Regions from separate parts of the Paenibacillus sp. J31R109 genome, predicted to be linked through region 1. Evidence: a T-box and tRNA genes for the amino acid it is inferred to sense, from the RefSeq annotation. Region 1 holds a T-box; the other regions hold tRNA genes.
What was found. The T-box of region 1 lies ahead of argS (arginine--tRNA ligase). A T-box ahead of a tRNA ligase gene usually reads a tRNA of that ligase, here a tRNA-Arg.
Positions count from the first base shown of each region.

Region 2: it has a tRNA-Arg gene. The T-box ahead of argS (arginine--tRNA ligase) is inferred to sense a tRNA for this amino acid. The anticodon was not compared.
Region 3: it has a tRNA-Arg gene. The T-box ahead of argS (arginine--tRNA ligase) is inferred to sense a tRNA for this amino acid. The anticodon was not compared.
Region 4: it has a tRNA-Arg gene. The T-box ahead of argS (arginine--tRNA ligase) is inferred to sense a tRNA for this amino acid. The anticodon was not compared.

Region 1 covers NZ_JCAUAR010000018.1:490-5,486, reverse strand. Annotated here, with positions in the region: gene AC58QT_RS29620 (CapA family protein) at 1-951, opposite strand, end outside; gene argS (arginine--tRNA ligase) at 1,049-2,761, opposite strand; T-box leader at 2,812-3,031, opposite strand; gene AC58QT_RS29610 (hypothetical protein) at 3,082-4,494, opposite strand; gene AC58QT_RS29605 (sigma-70 family RNA polymerase sigma factor) at 4,487-4,997, opposite strand, start outside.
Region 2 covers NZ_JCAUAR010000017.1:27,287-32,283, reverse strand. Annotated here, with positions in the region: gene gap (type I glyceraldehyde-3-phosphate dehydrogenase) at 1-802, opposite strand, end outside; gene AC58QT_RS29050 (sugar-binding transcriptional regulator) at 890-1,912, opposite strand; tRNA gene AC58QT_RS29045 (tRNA-Arg) at 2,176-2,247, shown strand; gene clpP (ATP-dependent Clp endopeptidase proteolytic subunit ClpP) at 2,417-2,998, shown strand; gene AC58QT_RS29035 (stalk domain-containing protein) at 3,072-4,835, opposite strand.
Region 3 covers NZ_JCAUAR010000003.1:562,505-567,501, reverse strand. Annotated here, with positions in the region: gene AC58QT_RS12385 (hypothetical protein) at 7-138, shown strand; gene AC58QT_RS12380 (methyl-accepting chemotaxis protein) at 239-1,093, opposite strand; tRNA gene AC58QT_RS12375 (tRNA-Arg) at 1,284-1,357, opposite strand; gene AC58QT_RS12370 (hypothetical protein) at 1,520-2,431, shown strand; gene tig (trigger factor) at 2,541-3,842, shown strand; gene clpP (ATP-dependent Clp endopeptidase proteolytic subunit ClpP) at 4,047-4,637, shown strand; gene clpX (ATP-dependent protease ATP-binding subunit ClpX) at 4,650-4,997, shown strand, end outside.
Region 4 covers NZ_JCAUAR010000015.1:10,982-15,978, forward strand. Annotated here, with positions in the region: gene AC58QT_RS27310 (DUF2252 family protein) at 1-1,352, shown strand, start outside; gene AC58QT_RS27315 (hypothetical protein) at 1,474-1,821, shown strand; gene AC58QT_RS27320 (hypothetical protein) at 1,840-1,995, shown strand; gene AC58QT_RS27325 (small acid-soluble spore protein P) at 2,014-2,184, shown strand; gene AC58QT_RS27330 (MFS transporter) at 2,520-3,725, opposite strand; tRNA gene AC58QT_RS27335 (tRNA-Arg) at 3,832-3,905, opposite strand; gene AC58QT_RS27340 (DUF1648 domain-containing protein) at 4,066-4,563, shown strand; gene AC58QT_RS27345 (DUF1697 domain-containing protein) at 4,579-4,830, shown strand; gene AC58QT_RS27350 (hypothetical protein) at 4,805-4,997, shown strand, end outside.

The DNA of each region.
Region 1 (4,997 bases):
AAAGTTGCCGAGTGAATAGACCACAAAGGTTCGATGCCCATTCTTCCCTTCTACCCAAGCGGGAGGCTGCAGGACATGTGGATGATTCCCAATCAGAATATGCACGCCCATATCCGCTAGTTTGTGTGCAAGAGCCGTTTGATTCTTATCAGGAAGACGTTGATACTCGTTCCCCCAATGCATCGCAACGACAATGACATCTGCCAATGGTTTCGCCTGCTCCACATCCGAGCGAATTTGCCTGTCATCAATCCGGTTAACCAGAAAGGGTTTGCCTGCTGGCGTTGAAATCCCATTCGTTCCATACGTGTAACTTAAGAAGGCGAATGTAATCCCATTTTTCGTGAGCGTCCTGAGGTTGTCGCGGTCATTTTGAGATTTGAATGCACCGGTATAAGGAATGCCAAGGGTATCCCAGTAAGTGAGTGCACTTTGAATCACTTTTTCGCCGCGGTCCAGCGCATGATTATTAGCAATAGTCACAACATCTACTCCAGCATATTTCAGTGCATCGCCAATTTCATGAGGACTATTAAAGGTTGGATAACTGGAAAGCCTCATTTCCTTACCGCCAATCATCGTCTCTTGGTTAGCAACAAGGATATCTGGCGCTTGCAGCAAGGTTTTTACCTTTTCAAATATAGGCTTAAAATTATACGTCCCATCTTTCTGCTTAGCATCTAGATAAACCTTATCATGGATGAGGATATCTCCGATCGCGCCTAACGTAACTTTCGAGATTTGTTTTTGTGGTTGTGGTTGAGTTTGCGGTTGCAGCTCTTGCTTTGCAGTAGCATGAAATTGCGAAATAGGCGGCGGAGTAGTCTCGGTCCGAACGAGAGGTGGACTACTTTTTACATCCATACCTGTATCTTTCGGTGTCAACGAGCTGCCTACGCATCCACTTGCCAAAATGAGTGTTGAAACGATCGCTGCCATGCGCTTTATCACGACAAACCAGCTCCTTAAGCGTCAAACCTTATCTTTTCCCGTAGTATTCCCCCCTTAAAATCTCTCATGAATGAGGATTATTACCATTTCCTCTTCCTTAAATTTCATTTGGCTCTTGCAGCCCAATCAGCTTTAATCCATTGCGCAACGTGGTTTGAACGCTAGTAACAAGTGCCAAACGCGCCTCACGCACCTGTTTTTCCTCTACAAGAATGTAACACGTATGGTAAAAGCGGTTGAACGCTTGTGCGAGATCGATGAGATAACGGGAGATAATCGACGGCTCCAGCTTCACCATGGCTTGCTCAATACGTTCGGTGAACAGGTAGAGCATTTTGATAACTGCAATGGCTTCTTTTTCTAGCAAATAGGACCCATCTACCTCGAAAGTTAGGAAGTCATAGCCAAATCCCTGCTGTGCTTTCTTCAACAAACTGCATGTTCTTGCGTGCGTGTATTGGACATAGGGTCCTGTTTCACCATCGAAGTTAAGAGCATCTTCCCACGAAAAATCAATATCTTTAATTCGATTAGCGCTCAAATCATTAAAAATCACGGCCCCAATCCCCACTTGTTCAGCGACTTCTTCTTTATTCGGCAAGCTTGGATTTCTGGCTTCTATGACTTCTTTTATTTTTTGGACAGTCTGTTCCAGCACGTTTTCTAATTTAATCACATTGCCTTTACGTGTCGACAAGCCGCCTCCTTCAATGCTCACACGGCCAAACGCTACATGCTCCAGCTTGGACGCCCAGGTGTAACCCATTAATTCAAGGACCTTGAAACATTGCTGAAAATGAAAATTTTGAGCATAATCGGTTACGTATATCAATTTAGCAAAATTATAGGTCTCCGCTCTATAAATCGCAGCAGTCAGATCACGTGTATGGTAGAGGGAGCTGCCATCTTTTTTCAGCATTAGGGCTGGTGCCATATTAAAGGCATCCAATCTAACTAACATTGCCCCCTCATCTTCTTCCAAGAGCTGCTTTTCTATTAACGACTGAATGACTGGTTCCATTTTATCATTGTAGAAGCTTTCACCTTGATAAGCGTCAAATTGAACGCCTAGCAGCTTATATATCTTCTGAAATTCTGCCATGCTGATGTCAATAAACCACTGCCATAACGTAAGTGCTTCTTGATCACCATGCTCCATTTTCGTAAACCAAGCACGTGCCTGATCTTCTAGCGTAGGATCCTTCTCCGCTTCCTCATGGAATTTTACATACAGATGGAGCAGCTCATCAATTGCCCCTTGATTCACGGCCTCCTTACTTCCCCATTGCTGGTAGGCTACGATCAATTTCCCGAACTGCGTCCCCCAATCACCTAAATGATTGATCCCCACAACTCTATATCCAAGAAAAGCGTGGATGTGATATAGCGCATTTCCGATTACGGTGGATCTTAAATGGCCAACATGAAATGGTTTCGCAATGTTCGGGGAGGAGTAGTCGATCACGACCGTCTTGTCCTGTCCGACATTCTGAGACCCATATTGATGACCAGCATGATGTATGTGTTGAATCAAGGATTCTGCCCAACGCTGCTTGTTTAGGAAAATATTCAAATACCCATTAACGGCTTCAATCTGGTCGACTTCCTCATCTTGCAGGGTAGCCTGCAAGTGTTCCGCAATATCTTTCGGTGACTTGCCAAGCACTTTACTCAGTCGGAAACAGGGTAAACAAAGATCTCCTTTATCGTGATTTGCTGGGTACTCCATCAATCCAGCAAGCTCTTGTGGCTCGAAGCTGCCTAGTAACGATGACACTTTCTCAGCTACATGCAGTTTATAATTTAACATGATGTCACTCCTATCTATTTTCTGAAAATATAAAAAGCCCCCGTCTCTATAAAAGAGACGAGAGCTGAAGATTCCCGCGGTACCACTCTAAGTGTTAAACCTATGGTTTAACCCCTCAATTTCGTAACGGTCGTCTGACCGGATTCGCCTACTAACGTTCAGCAAACCATTTCCTGGGTCCGTTTCATTCATAACATCCGTACCGGCTTACACTGACCCGGCTCGCTGTGACTGTCTGTTAGGAATTACTGTCCCATTCATCAATATTTCATTATGAATTTTTCAATATCTTACAAGGGATCTCATCGATTGTCAAGGGGCTATTGCAGCTGAAATTCCCAGGGACCGCGAATAATGATATGCGCTTCTTTGATGTAGAACGTGAATGTTGTATCTTTCACAGGAAAGTCTACAACTACATACTCCATCGCACGTGTTTGATCGTTTACTCGCCAATTAGAGCCACTTGTGTTCTTTAATTTCATATAATCCAGCGTGAAGGACAAAAGCGATGAAGCCGCTTGCGCATTATACTTCATATCCAGATAGATCTTAAGCCCTCCAAATTCAGAAGCCGATGCGTTACTTGGTACTCTTTCAACTTTGGTAATATCAACGGGATAGCCACTAATCATGATCGATCTATTGACATCAATGACACCTTGAGCGGGAATCGGAACCGTGAATGATTCTGGCTTTGGAGATTGTAGCGTTGCTAAGACCGCTGGGATTTTCAAATGATAGCTTGTCGATGACGCGCCATCACGCTCGAAACTCAATTCATTCGGATTCGGGAAATTAGGATCGCGATAATACGAAACTGCTTCTCCCTTAATCGTCGTTAGTTCGGGTTTAACCACGTAGTCATATGGTGATAAACCGTACGCTTTAATCTGCATTCCCACAGGAGCCTGCGGAAGTAACGTGACCTTGGTATTGTTTTGATCTGTGGTTCGTAATAACGCTGTTAGACTTACCTCGTGATGGGTGTCTGTTACGCCAAGATCATTAATTTGATCAACCTCTTCCACCTTTGCTAGTTGAATCGGAATACTAGGAAGTTGACTATCGAGAGTTAGACGCATATTGTCGGTCACTTTGATTGACCCTTCATAATAATAAGAGCCAATCCATTCATTCCCAGCACTTGAAATACTGCCATATTTAATCAAATAGGACGTTCCTTCTCCATTACTCAGCGTGAATGACCGCATAGAAGGTGTACCTGCGCTGACTAGCGTGACGTTCGTGTACTGATCACCAATGGATATCCCGCGTATTTGGATGTTACCCACAAGTGTTGGCGCTTCTATCGGCGTCTGCAGCACATAGTGAACAAGCTGTTTCTCTGAATCTTGAACGGTGGCGAATCCAGGTAAGAACTGAAAAACTTTGTGAATTTGGGCTCTCACCTCTGGCGAGCTCATGGCGAAGACAACAATAAAAATAACGGTTGCGGCGCTAACAGCGATCATTCGATTTCTCAGTTTGGCATGACGTGCAAGCTTCTGTTTCTCCCCATCGCTACTTGTTGGAGTCGATTCCACGGTTGTTACCGGGGTCGATTGCGATATTCCCAATTTACTATATGTTTGTGCCTTGATCCGAGCTAGCGTTTCTGCAGCAATGGGTTCATCCTCATGGATCTCCAGTTGACTCATAACAAGATTAGATTGATGATCATTTAATTGATCTATTTTGCGATACCAATCACGATCACTCTTCTTATTCATGTGAGATATCCTCCTTCCAAGCGAGCATCAATTGTTCCTTCAGAGCATTTCGCGTGCGCCTCAAACGGTTTTCAACCGCTTTTCGTGTTAATCCAAGGGCTGAAGCAATCATATCCAAAGATTCATATAAATAATATTTTTTATAAAAAATCGTACGATCAACGGGACCATAGGAATCCACGATACGTAAAATCTCTTCGGTTTGTGCCTTCTGGATGACCGTACGCTCCAAATTATCGCTGTTTGTCAGATCTCCATCCATGACGACAAGCTGAGGTCGATCTGTTAATTTCCGCCGACAATCCAGTGCGCGATACTTGGTAAGCATATAGATCCATGTTTGGAGCGAGCTTCTTAACCTATCGTACTCATCAATCCTATTCCAAGCCATGATGAACACGTCACTAACACACTCCTCGACGTCCTCTCTGCTACCATACGTATCCAGAATCCTTTGCGCAAAAAGATACATCGTTGAGCCATATCTATCCATCAAAAATTCT
Region 2 (4,997 bases), on a different contig from region 1:
GGCCTTCGGAAGCTGCTTTCAAAGCTGCGTTTACTTCGTCAACAGTTACGTTAACTTTAAGCTCAACAACCAAATCCGTTACGGATACGTTAGGTGTAGGAACACGCATAGCCATACCGTTCAATTTGCCTTTAAGCTCAGGAAGAACTAGACCGATTGCTTTAGCTGCACCAGTGCTGGAAGGAATGATGTTCTCAGCTGCTGCACGAGCACGACGAAGGTCTTTATGTGGAACGTCAAGAACGGATTGATCGTTTGTGTAAGAGTGAACAGTTGTCATCATACCTTTTACGATTCCGAATTGATCGTTGATTACTTTTGCGAAAGGAGCTAGACAGTTTGTTGTACAAGAAGCGTTGGAGATGATTGTGTGTGCAGCTGGATCGTATTTGTCTTCGTTAACACCAAGTACGATTGTGATATCTTCATCAGTCGCTGGAGCGGAGATGATAACTTTTTTAGCTCCACCGTTCAAGTGAAGAGCTGCTTTTTCTTTCGCTGTGAAAATACCAGTGGACTCGATTACGATTTCAGCGCCTACAGATCCCCATGGCAGATCCCCAGGGTTACGCTCAGCAAAAACCTTGATGGAACGACCGTTAACGATCAATTCACCTTCGCCAGCTTCAACTGTAGCGTCTAGTTTACCGTGAGTAGTGTCATATTTAAGCAAGTGAGCCAATGTTTTAACGTCAGTCAAATCGTTTACTGCTACGATCTGTACATCTGGGTTGTTCAATGCTGCGCGGAATACGTTACGACCAATACGTCCGAAACCGTTAATACCTACTTTTGTTGTCATAGTCAATTCCTCCTAGGTTTACATGCATTTTATATATTTCAAAACGTAAGCCGATAAGGGCACACGTTATGATGTCAAACTTCTTCGTCATACATGCTTCATAATTTCCAAAGCCGCTGCTTCATCCGTTACTAGTACATCTTCCTGCCCATGTCTGAGCACAGAAGCAATGGCTTCACCTTTGCTCTTCCCGCCAGCGACACCAATGACCACTTCCACCCGATGCAGATCCTCAAGCCGTAATCCGACTGTCGGCATCTTATGAACCACATTCCCTTGACGGTCAAAATAATAGCCAAGCGCCTCAGCAAGCGCCCCATCGGCTGTCAGACTACTCGTAGTCCCTGCATCCACCTTACGGCGGCGTGCCATGACCATAGCATCTCCGATACCATGTACAACAATGCGACAACTGCGCACTGCGTCAACAACTTCCTGAATCTGTGGATCCTGAATGAGCGATTGATACGCTTCTTCTCCAAGATGATCGGGCACATGCAGCAATCTGTATTTCCCGCCAGTTTTCTTAGCCATGATGGAAGCAATCGTGTTGGCTTGCATATCCACGCTTTCACCAAGTCCACCGCGTGCAGGAACGAACAAGCTGCCTTTCATTGATGATGAAAGTGCCAGGTTATTGGCTATTTGCGCCATCGTGGATCCACCCGTAACCGCGATGATATCATCTTTGGCAATATATTTACGTAAGGCAGCCGCGCCAGCGCGTCCAAGCTCCTTCTTCGTAAATACCGACGTGTCGGAATCCCCTGGAACGATAATCACATTCGACAGGTTAAATGCCTTGGCAATACTGTCTTCCAAATCTGTCAGACCGAAAGCCATCTTAATGATCGGCTGCATATCCTCCAGCAACTGACGACCAGACTCGCTGATCTTCATACCGCTTGCGTCAAATTCCAGAAGCCCAAGCTCCTTCAAGAAATCAACTTCACCGCGGAGCACGCGCTCCGTCATGTCGAGTGAGGACGCTAAGGTCCTTCTTCCAACGACGCCGGAAACCAAGATGTGCTGCAGAATCGAGTACCGCTTCTTCATGATGTCCATAAGATCAGGCATGAGCTGTTTCTGTATGTCTAGAATCTCTCTCATAGGACGACTTTGAACGCTCCTGATCCATTGTTGGACGTTTTATGTCCCGGGTATACATTTTGCGTCCCACCCGGGTGAAAAAAAAGTTCCTTGCGCATTTCTTATATTGTTTCTCGATTACAGTTCTTATTATAACCATTTCCTGCGCAACATTCAACATTTGTTCAAACATTTTTCTTCAAATGGGTCTGTAAGGGCTTACCATCTTGCTTTTTCTAGAAAGCTGACTTATAATAACCCTTGCTTCACTATTTCTAAACTATGCGCCCGTGGTCCAATGGATATGACGTAGGCCTCCGAAGCCTGAGATAAAGGTTCGATTCCTTTCGGGCGCGTCCAGTAATAATCAGATAGGCAGTACCCCAAATCAGCCCTTAGCTGATTTTTTTTATGTTTAGTTTGACCTTTCTTGACCTTCGGAGGTTTTTTCGTTATCATACTTGTAGATACTGTAAATAGTATGTACCCAATAGTAGGTAACCCAACCCCAAGGAGGTCATTCTCATGAGTTTTATTCCTATGGTCGTCGAACAGGACGCGCGCGGTGAAAGAGGATATGACATCTACTCTCGCTTGCTGAAGGACCGCATTATATTCTTAGGCACGGGTGTCAACGATGTTGTGGCGAATTCCATCATTGCTCAGTTGCTCTTCTTGGCCGCACAAGATCCTGATAAAGATATCTCGCTTTACATTAACAGCCCAGGCGGCTCCATCACAGCTGGTATGGCGATCTTCGACACGATGCAGTTCATCAAACCAGACGTATCCACGATCTGCGTTGGTATGGCAGCTTCCATGGGCGCATTCTTGCTCACAGCTGGTGCCAAAGGCAAGCGTTACGCGCTTCCGAACAGCGAAGTCATGATTCACCAACCGCTAGGCGGCGCTGAAGGCCAAGCCTCTGATATCGAAATTCGCGCGAAGCGCATTTTGAAAATGAGAGACAACCTGAACACGATCCTTGCAGAGCGTACAGGACAATCGTTCGAGCGCATCGAGAAGGATACAGACCGTGATAACTTCATGAGTGCTAAAGAAGCAGCCGAATACGGACTCATCGATAAAGTCATCGAACGCGTCTAATTTTATACATGAAAAAAACCAGCTTGATCCTCACGCTCCTGAGCGCTGAAGATCGGCTGGTTTTTTGTTTGTCTTATTTCAAATCTTCCAATGGGTAGAAAATTAAATCAATCGGGAACGCCGAGCCTGCTGGAGGTGTAAACTCAATATCGAGTGCATCTTCCGTCCCTGTCGTGCGCGCTAACACTTCCATGCCGTCGAACGCGGTAATAACACCGGAGTAAGGCACAGGAATGATCTCACCGTTAATTTTGAACGGCCCTTTGAACACACCGCCTCTGGCCATGATCATCACAGCCATTTTGCGCGGCTTATCCGCATGAATCTTATAGACCACACCGTAGTTGCCGCCATTCTCCACATCTTGCTTACGCATCACATCATAACCTTTGACGAACGGATCTGTTTTATTATCACCGATCGTTAAGACGGAAGGTTTCGTAAAGCTGGAAGCGTCAATTTTCCATTGAATCTCAGAAACTGGGAACGTCCCGCGAACATGCCCGTTAAAGGCGAGTAAAGGCAACTCCTTTACTGTCGTTGGCGTCAGCATTTTATCCGTTGCGATAAAGGACATTTGAAGCTCGCCATTCGTCTCCACATCATAGAACAGATTCACACCTTGCCCAGGATAGAACTCAGGCAATTTCGCATACACATAGCTTGCCCCTGGCAGAACCGTCATTTCATCCGTGTACACATTGTTAAGCAAGAAATCCACCGAAGCTTCGCTACCGATCAAGTTCGCGTAAACAGAAGGATATACTTCGCCTTTGTTTGTTGTTTTGATCGTAATCGGTTTATCCGTGTTGTTTGTAGCGAAGATAGCCATTGTCATCTTGTTTTTCGTACCATTGATATGATCCGCGTATAAACGAGCTTTACCATTGATATTATCTTGATACAAAATACCGCTGGATGTGAATTCTTCCGGACTGTCGCTGACAAGCAGCGTACGCCCTTGTACTTCTTTCACGTCCTTCGGAAGCATTGGCAATTCATTAAAATGATTCCAAATGGTCGCCCAGTTCGTTTTGATGAACCCGCCAACCGGCTTCATGTATATCGGGAACTCTACTTCAGATAAATACGGTTCATTCACCACAGTTACATAGCTTTTGAACAATTTACTTACATGTCCATGACCATCCTTCACGGTTAGGGTCACTGGATATTGGCCAGCTTTAAAGAATGCTTCTTGTTTCCCTGTCCAATCGAAAGATACGATACCTTCTGCATCTGGATCATAACTCAAATCCAAATACTTAACAGGCTCACCAAGCCTGTATGTAGGCTTCGCAGTCGCAAACTTGGCTACTGGGCGAGAATTGCTATCTTGATCGATGTAGATGCCCTCAGGCGCTTTAAAATGTACGATTTCTACACGTCTTAGTTCATTGTTATACGTGTACTTTGCACCCATGTAATCAGCTAACCATGTCAGTTTCACCAGCAACTTGCCATTCACAATCGCAGCCACTGAATTAAATGGAATGTCGACCCCATTCGTTGTCACCGTCTTGTGATCGGAATCTAGAACAATGTTATAGCCTGACGGAGTCATTTGAATCGTACGAGATAATTCGTTCCATTCCACTTTAAATCCTAACGTATCACCCAAGAATTTGGCCGGAACAAAGGTACTTCCATCAATAATCGTTGATGGCGACTCTAGATGAATCTGTTCCTGATTCACAAATGCTTCTGCTTTATCGATATAAAGTAAAATAAAGGACGAGCTTGTTGATACTGCGTGCGCAGCCGGTGCTGTAAGTGTGCTTACTAGAAATACGAGTACAGCAAGTAGAGCAATCATTTCTTTCTTTACTACATTCATTTCACTTCGGCTCCTTCTTTCAAGCTTAGGGTAGGCGGCGGCTAAGAAATGCAAATAGCCTTATCCGTCACAACCACGCTTATTAGACGTAGCCGAATGAAAAAGGTTTCTCCCTACCACCATTTGTTAACAAATTTGACACTTTTAGAATGTTCCTCAATC
Region 3 (4,997 bases), on a different contig from region 1:
CTTAGCATGGGTAAAAAGAAAAGTATGTCACAGAAAATACAAAGCACAATCGACAACTCGAAGCAATCCTCACGTATTCAATCGAATTTGGACTCGACAGAACCAGGACACCATCAGCCTAATCGACCATCTGTCTAAACGTATTGTTTCAGACGCCCTTGCTGTTAGCCGCAGTGGGGGTGTTTTTTCATTCAATAGGAGGTTAGTGGCTTAGCTGGGGTTGCGTAATGTGTACTATCTAAATAGAGGATGCCAAATGTTCCGTAGTCGAAGCGATGTGATCATATGATTTCTTTAATTGTTCAATCGAATTGGAGTTGATGGAAATTTGCTTTGTGGTATCCTCAATACTTTGAATCATCGATGACACCGAAGTCGAGATATGGATTAGCTGATCGGATATTTCTTGGGCAGATTGCTTACTCGAACTAGCCATTTTCCTGATTTCATTGGCAACCACCTCAAATCCACGTCCATGCTCGCCTGCGCGAGCAGCTTCAAGTGCGGCATTCAGACCCAATAGATGGGACTGAGAAGCGATTTCTTTGACAATTGTGGTTACAGACTGGATGCTCTTGACTTGCTTCTCGACTGTAGAAGATTCTCGGCTCATCTCTGACATATGTGTAACGATCACTTTTGAAGCTTCTAATACTTCATCTGTGCTCACGGTAATTTTCTCTACCATAGCTTTCAAATCGGCAGTACTCTGTTGCAGGACAGTTTCGCGTTTCGTAACATCTGTAGCGATCTTGATGATCGCATCCACGCGGCCTTCGTTAAAGACCGGCATGTAAGTTGCTTCTAACGTAAGCTTCCCTCCACCATTAGCTACTCGAATAATCTTATTTTGAAAGGCCTTGCCATTACGTAAATCTTCCCAGAGATTCTCATAGGTTGAACTGGAAACGAATTCTGGCAAACAAAACTTGCTATGATGGTAGCCGATAATTTCTTCCACCGTATATCCCATAGCAGAAGTGAAGAGTGAATTTGCCCAGGTTACATATCCGCTCGTGTCAAACATAATCATAGCTAAATGACTTTGTATAGAAGATAAAATTTCTAATTGTTGTTTCGTCCTGTCTTCCATTCTTTTCACTCCTCTAAGTATAGTAACTTAGCTAATTCTGAGTTGTTAAAATATACTAATCATATTTTACCTTAAAAAAGGACAGGATTCGACAAAAATTGCGACAGAATTACAACATATTCTAATCAGTTATTAAAAAATATATAACAAAAAGGCCGCGCAATTGCGCGACCCTTTTGTTTGAAATTGACGTCCCAGGAGGGATTCGAACCCCCGACCGCACGCTTAGAAGGCGTGTGCTCTATCCAGCTGAGCTACTGAGACCTATGACACTTCTTACCGCCTGGACGTGATCCGTTTGGCGAAGCAAGAGTTAATATATCACAACGTATAAAGTGAGTCAACTTCATTTTTTAAATATTTTTGCAATCAATTGGATGATGGAGTAAACTGGCACAAGCGAGACCACGAACAGAGGTGATCCTGATGTCAGACCCATCTTTAGAGAATGTTATCCTTTTTCCTAAAACAGAGCAGTTCTATGAAGACGAGTTAACCAAGCTGTTGCGCTCCGAGCAATATAAAGAAGCCCTTGATATGCTTACTTTTCTTCTCCAGTTTCCCAATGTTGATGCGAATAAGTCTGACCAATGGGAAGCTCTGCGGCACTGGCTACTCACCATGTTTCCGGAAACGATGTTTTCAACCTCTGAGACAGAGGAGGAAGTTGCGGAGGCAGAATCCGACTTATTACGGCAATACATCCATGACAAAGCAGCATCGGATGATGGCGCTTTTGTGAACAAACTTCAAACCATGCTTCGGGAAGGAACGCTGGAGGAGCAAGTGAGTGCCTTGGAGCAGCTGGCTTTTATCGAGCAACCTGAAGTAAGTCATTTCGTGAGAGACTGGCTTTGCGAGAGACCGCGGCATCCGCACTTACAATTTAAGGCTCTTCAGACTCTTAAACAAATGGGGGAGCATGGACTTATCGAATTCCCCAAGAATGGTAAAACGGTTCTCGTGGAAATCGACGAAACGCCGCTAACCGCGGAGGATTTTCCATTACGCATTCGTGATATGATTCGCAGAGTCGGGGACATTAGTGAAATAAGCCAACCTGACTTTGTGTATTTTGCGACCCAGACTTGGCAAGAATTTCTTGCTTATGCCTATGGCACTTCAATTTACACCGAACTATTGAAGACAGAAGAAAGTGCGGTAGACGTATGGGCTTCCGCTTTACATGCCATTTTGCAAGATAAATTGTTCGGTACTGTTGATCGAGAAGAGCTGTTGGAAACTTATGGCATTGTGGATGCAATGACCTTGCAATGGAAGCGGGCACACAATGTATTAACGGCGTTTGTTAAGCAATTTAGTCCTGATCCTAGTTAAGAACAAAGCTTGCTTGAAATGAAAATGTTATATGGTATAATAGAATGGTTATAATGAGCATAACGTGAAAATTAATGTCATGGTACATTTTTGGAGGGGAAGGCATAAAATGAAAGCAAGTTGGGAAAAAATAGAGAAGAACGTTGGCGTTCTTGAAGTTGAAGTTGGGGCAGAACGTGTAGCAGATGCTTTGGATAAAGCATTTAAGAAAGTATCAGCGAAAGTGAATGTTCCAGGATTCCGTAAAGGGAAAGTGCCTCGTTCCATCTTTGAAGCTAAATTTGGCGTTGAGAGCTTGTACCAAGATGCTATCGACATCATCTTACCAGAAGTTTACGTTGAAGCGATTGAAGAGGTTAAAATCGAGCCTGTTGATCGCCCTGAAGTAGACGTTGAGCAATTTGGTAAAGGTCAAGTTATGAAATTCAAAGCTAAAGTAACAGTTAAGCCTGAAGTAACGCTTGGCGATTACAAAGGTATTGAAGTAGACGCTGTTGACGCTACTGTATCTGAAGAAGAATTGAATGATGAGCTTACACGTTTGCAACAACGTCATGCTGAACTAGTTGTTCTTGAAGAAGGACAAGCTGCTAACGGCGATGTTGTTATCATCGATTTCGAAGGATTTGTTGATGAAGTAGCATTCGAAGGCGGTAAAGCGGAGAAGTATTCCCTTGAGCTTGGATCCAACTCCTTCATCCCAGGTTTCGAAGAGCAACTCGTAGGTCTTGGTAAAGATGAAGAGAAGGAAGTTAACGTTAGCTTCCCTGAAAACTACCATTCCGAAGATTTGAAAGGCAAAGCAGCTGTGTTTAAAGTGAAACTTCACGATATCAAACGCAAAAACCTGCCTGAGCTTGACGATGAGTTCGCAAAAGACGTAAGTGAATTCGATACGCTTGTTGAGTACAAAGAAGAGCTTCAAAAGCGTATGCAAGAACGTAAAGAAAAAGATTCCGAAGCTGCACTTGAAACTGCAGTTGTTGAAAAAGCTGCTGCTAACGCAGAAGTTGAAATTCCAGGTTCGATGGTTGAAGCTGAGCTTGAGATCATGGTGAAAGAATTCGAAAGACGTCTTCGCTCCCAAGGCATGACGCTTGAGATCTACTACCAATTCTCCGGTCAAAACGAGAGCGCATTGAAAGAACAAATGAAAGAAGATGCTGACAAGCGTGTTCGCAACAACCTTGTTCTTGAAGCTATCGCAGCTGCAGAAAAAATCACAGTTTCCGCAGAAGAAGTTGACGCGGAACTTGAGAAGTATGCACCGTCTTACCAAAAATCAACAGCTGAACTTCGTGAGCTGTTCGCTTCCAACGGATCTCTTGAAGGTCTTAGCAATGATCTAGTTATCAGAAAAACGGTGGATTTCTTGCTTCAAAATAGCAAGCATGTTTCCGCAGCCGTGTAAATAAGGTAAGTAAAGGCACGTACGTAAGCAACGTGCCTTTCTTTTACCCTAATTTACGTCCAAATGCTTTAGTACATACGTATTACCGCCTACATAGCTGATTTCAGAAAAATGACATTGTGGTTCAATCGTGTTAAACTGTAAAAGAATCTCAGTACACTCAATTGAGAGAACATGGCGCTTGCCGCAAAAGGAGTTGGTACAATGAGTCTTATTCCTATGGTTGTAGAACAAGAGGCTCGTGGGGAGCGTTCCTACGATATCTACTCGCGTTTACTTAAGGACCGCATAATTTTCATCGGGACTGCTATTGATGACGATGTGGCTAATTTGGTCATTGCCCAGCTGCTCTTTTTATCCGCCCAGGACCCTGAAAAAGATATTCACTTATATATCAACTCACCTGGTGGGTCGGTTACGGCTGGAATGGGTATCTTCGATACCATGCAGTTTATTAAACCGGATGTATCTACGATTTGTGTAGGTATGGCCGCAAGTATGGGTTCTTTGCTTTTGACAGCAGGAGCCAAAGGTAAGCGATACGCGCTGCCGAATGCAGAAGTAATGATTCACCAACCGCTCGGCGGTGTTAGAGGTCAAGCAACCGATATCAAAATCCATGCGGATTGGATTATCAAGACCAAGCATAAACTCAACCAGATTTACGTGGACCGAACGGGACAGCCGCTTGAAAAGATCGAAAGAGACACCGACCGAGATAACTTTATGAGCGCTGATGAAGCGAAGGCATACGGGTTAATCGACGAGGTTATCACTCGAAACGACTTGAAATAAAGGAGTGATCCCATGTTTAAATTTAACGATGAAAAAGGCCAACTCAAATGTTCCTTTTGTGGAAAATCCCAGGACCAAGTTCGAAAACTTGTTGCCGGACCGGGGGTTTACATTTGTGATGAATGTATAGAGCTTTGCACGGAGATTGTGGAAGAAGAATTAGGGCATGAAGAAGAGCTTGATCTGAAGGATGTTCCGAAACCAAAGGAAATTCGCAATATTTTGGATCAATACGTTATTGGTCAAGAACAAGCGAAGAAATCCTTGGCTGTTGCGGTGTATAACCACTACAAACGGATCAATTCCCAGAACAAGCTTGAAGATGTTGAACTACAAAAAAGTAATATCGTCCTTCTAGGG
Region 4 (4,997 bases), on a different contig from region 1:
CGATCGTGGTTACGGCACAGGATCAATCGACAAAGACATATAAGATTAGCGTTAATCGAGAGGGCTCCAACTCTAGCGGAAGCGGGACAGGGGCGGCTCCAGTCGCACCAGAAGCGACAAGCACAGTAGAGAAGAGCGATACGACTATTAAGACGACAACGGATGTAAAAAGCTCGTTAGACAGCACTGGGAAGGCCACAGCCGCAGTAACAAGCAAGCAAGTAACGGATGCGCTTGCGAAAGTGGCAGATAGTCAGGTGACTGGCAAGGATTCAGTGTTAGAAATTAAAACGGTTGTAGACCCTGCGGCAAAGGAAGCCGTGGTCAGTCTGCCAACCGAGGCTTTTGGACTCATTGCAAGCAGCTCAGCAGATACGCTGACGTTGTCAGCAGGACTTGCTCAGATTTCTTTAGACAAACAGGCCATGGGTGCTGTGCAGGGAGCCGTGACAAGCGGTACAGTAGATATTTCGATCCGCAAAGCGGACGTTCAGGCAGCAACGCAAGGTTGGACCCCAGCTGCTAAGGAAGAGCTGGAAGCCGCGGTAAGTGGTCGCCCAGTTTTCGACTTTACGATTACAGCAGGCGGCAAAACGGTTTCGAGCTTTAATGGCGGTACGGTAGAGGTCCAAGTTCCCTATAAACCGGCAGCTAATGAGGACACGAATGCCATTGTAGCCTACTACATCGCTGATAACGGTGAGCTTGTAAAAGTGACGAACAGCTATTTCGATGCCGCTACAGGCACGCTAATTTTTAAAGTAAGCCACTTTTCACAATACGCGGTGGGGTATGCACCTGTTACGTTCGGAGATACGTCAGGAAGCTTCGCGAAGAGCTATATAACTTATCTAGCCGCTCGCAATATGATCAACGGAACAGCAGAAGGTGAATTCTCGCCGGCTGCACAAATTACCCGTGCGGATTTCACCCTGATGCTCGCTCGCATGGCGGGCGCAAATCTAGGCGCGTATAAAGCGGGTACCTTCAACGATGTGAAGGCGGACAGCTATTATGCCCAGGCTGTACAATGGGCATCCGAGAATGGCATTACAAGCGGCGTACGCGCAGGTGAATTTGCACCAGCAGCTAACATATCGCGTGAGCAAATAGTAACGATGATTGCTAGGTTCGCCGCGCTGCAAAAGTTTAGTTTGCCGCAAGTTGCGGTCACGTCAACATTTGCAGATGGCGCTGAGATCCCTGCCTTCGCTGTAGATGCAGCGAAAGCGATGCAGCAAGCTGGCATTATTTCTGGGAAATCCGGCAATCGATTCGCACCGAAGGATTTCGCTTCACGTGAAGAGGCGGCTAAGATGTTGGGTATGCTTTGGCAGCAAATGATTCAATAGTTAGCTAATCTTAACACCTATTCCAAAGCACGATTTCTCATTCGTGCCGGGGAGTAGGTGTTTTTTTACATGGATAAAAGACAGGCGGCTTCCGCATTTTAATCATGTGGAGGTGTTACCTATGAGCAAATCAGATAAGCCTAGCGTGGATCAAGCTGAAATCGTGAAAGAGTGGATGCGCGTCATGCCCACCGTTCTCCAGCCTGCCGATACAACAAGGGTATGGGCAGATGAAGGCGATGCCGACGCTGTCCGAGTGCACATTATGACGGCGGGGCATACCGGCTATTCGTTTGATTTTAAAGTGACGTATGTGGACGCCAGAGAAGTGAAGGTTGAACTAACCGATGTACAGCAAGGAACGACGCATATTGACGAACGAAGTGGTGTGATACAGTCGCTAATCGATGATTATGTGCGGCATATTCATGAGTGTGCGCAGGCATTGCAGAAGGTTACGAACGCTTAATAGAAGGAGGACACCTTGATGACGAAGCAAAAGAGTGCAGATAAGAACCTGCAAAATGTGGCTAAGGATCTAGATGCGAATCCGGCGAACGCGCATAATGCGCAGCAAATCCAGCAGAAGGTCAACGACCATAGGCATCAAGATGCTCTAAATCACGAAGGAACAAACTCGTAACAGAGAGGATGAAGAGCCATGTCTAAACCTAAAAACTATTCCGCAGGTGACAATCTTGTTAATAATGGCAATGTAAAGAATCGAAACAATGCGGGTGGCAATCAGGAGCCACTGTCTGGTTCTAAGAAAGTGAAGAATCAGAATCATCATGGCGGACACGCTGCAGAAGGTCATGGACACGGCGGATAACGGGCAACGAAATTTTTAAAAATAATATGATTAGAAAAACAAAAATCGGTCATACTATTATTGTCGGCAAGCAGAGAGGTGTGGTTCCGTTGGAGCAATTAGCGAAAGCGAAACAACCGTTGCAAAGAGGACTTTTCTACCTGTTATAATCAGGCTGGAGGGCGATGTGCTAAAGACACTTACCGTGTTTTATACGCAGATTTAACTTAGGTTTTATGTGTAACAAGGTTCAAAGAAATATCATCAATGCCGACAGAAAAAAGAACCCTTATGGGTTCTTTTTTTCTATGTCTTTGGACGATACCTTATAACCAATTCGCGGAATGCCCTTACTATCATTGCGCAATCGTAGAGTTGTTAGCCGTTAGTGGCCGTTTCTTAGCTGCGTTTTGAACGAACAGATAAGCGAGAAGTGCACTGAAAGCACCGAGGATACCGAGTACAATAAAGCCCTGATTGAGTGAAAAATAGTCACCAATGATGCCCATAAGGACTGGCCCTACGAACATCCCGAGCCCATATATGGCTTGGAAGAAGCCCATGGCTGTTGCGCGCTTATCCGCAGGCATATGCTTAATGCTCATGCCCATGAGTAATGTAAATGAAAGTCCGCGACCAAAGCCTGCCAATGCTTGCGTGACCATAAGCAGCCAGAGATGATGAGTGAACGGAACCGTAAAGGTGAATATCCCCATGAGCAGAAAGCCAACTACAACCATGCGCTTCTCTCCATAACGGATCGCCCATCGTCGTCCCCCGAACAAGGAGGCTAGCGCAACAGGAACGTTAGCAAATAAGGACAACAAGGAGAGCGAGAATTTGTCTGCTCCGAGCTGCATGGCATAGACCGGTGTAAAGCCGAAAACCGTAGCAAAAATCAATACCTGCGATAGAATGGCAAGCAACGACACGAAGAGGAGCGTACGATCTGTCGCCACGTCGCCAATGCCGCGTAACGTAATTTTCGGAGCGTCTTTCTCGACTTTTTCAATGAGGAAGAATGAGCCGATCATGCCAAGGAGGCCCAGTACTGCACCTAAGATAAATACCGATTCCCACCCCAGCTTGTCTGCTGCCCAGCCGGCACTTAGGATACCAAGCACCTGACCGAGTGAGTTGAAAAAGGAGATGGTGCCAATCGCCTTCGTTGATTCTTCATGCTTGTAATAGCTCGTGAATAGCACTGTAAAATCAACCCATGTCGCTGCGGCTGCCCCTGCGAGTGCGCGGAGGATTAGAATCCAAGTAAAATCGTGCGTGAACCACAGCCCAATTCCGGTAATGGCAGTGAAGAGAAGGCCGAAGGTAATGAACAGTCTTCTTTTATGAAAACGATCCGACATAATGCCTACGGGTATGCGGAGCAGCATCTGCGAGATGCCGTACATACCTACAATCCAACCTGCTAACTGGTGGCTTCCCCCAAGGAACTCTACATAAGGCGCCATGATCGGAACGCTGGTGTACATGGACATCCAGAAAAGCATCGTGACCGCGCAGAAGAGCGGGATCCGGTAAGATGAGATAGCGCGAGTTGTCATCGGAGTGAGGACTCCTTTCGATTATGAATCCAAAACAAAGAAAGGGATTGCCAACCTAAGTTGAAATCCCTTTTTAAAGTATGTTTGCTTTGTGAGAAAAACGATACGCGCCCGATACGATTCGAACGTACGACCTACAGTTTAGGAAACTGTTGCTCTATCCTGCTGAGCTACGGGCGCATAGTATCGTCATTCTAACACGAGATGTTTTTGAAGTGCAACCCATTTTAACCCATGTGCAAGCAGGAGGTTTCGTATGAGTAAGGAATGTACATAGTGGGTAAAGAAATAAATAGCACTACCGTAATCTGTTGTTAACCTAATAGAAAGTAGGTGTTGTATGGAGCAACGTCCCGTGATCCAACTCGGCAGATCCAAAGTTGAAACTATACTTGATGTCATTTCTTTGCTCGTAATCATAAGTATGATCGCATATGTTGCCTACGAGTGGCGCGATATGCCCGAGCGAATTCCGATGCATTTTAACGGGAAAGGGGAGATCGATGGCTGGGGGAACAAAATGAGCCTAATGGCCGTACCGCTTATTGGAGTTATCATCTATGTTGGCTTGACGCTCTTAAGCAAGGTCCCTCACGTGTACAATTATCTAACTGCTATTACCGCTCAGAATGCCCGAGGGCAATACCAGAATGCGCGTTTGCTCATCCATAGTATGAAGACGATAATCCTCATTCTGTTTATGTTTATTGAGTGGTCTATTATACAGAGTGCAAAAGAAGGCAATGCGGAGCTAAATTTATGGGGGTTAGGCTTCATCCTGTTGATACTGTTTGGCACGATCATCTTCTTCCTCATACGTTCCATACAATTGAAGTAAGGGAGGCATGTCACAATGACGGTTTACGTAGGTTTTCTGCGCGGGATTAATGTAGGAGGCAAAAATAAGATCAAAATGGCCGACTTGAAAAAGACACTAGAGGCCATAGGATTAGCACACATACAGACGTATTTGCAAAGTGGCAATGTGTTGTTTCAATCGGAGGAGCCAAGTGAGTCACTAAGACCACGTATTGAAAAAGCAATTAGCGATGCGGCTGGCGTAGCGCCTACCCGTTATTTTGCGCACCGCAGCGGAGCTAGCTGAACTTGTAGGGAATTGTCCTTATGACGCAGATGACTTGTCCGAAGGGGAGAGCATTCAAATTTCCGTACTAACGGAAGAAGCCCCGCCGACATTCACCGACATCTTATCCAAGGGACAGAGTGAAGTCGATGAGTTTCAGATACAGGGCTGCACAATATATTTTCTGT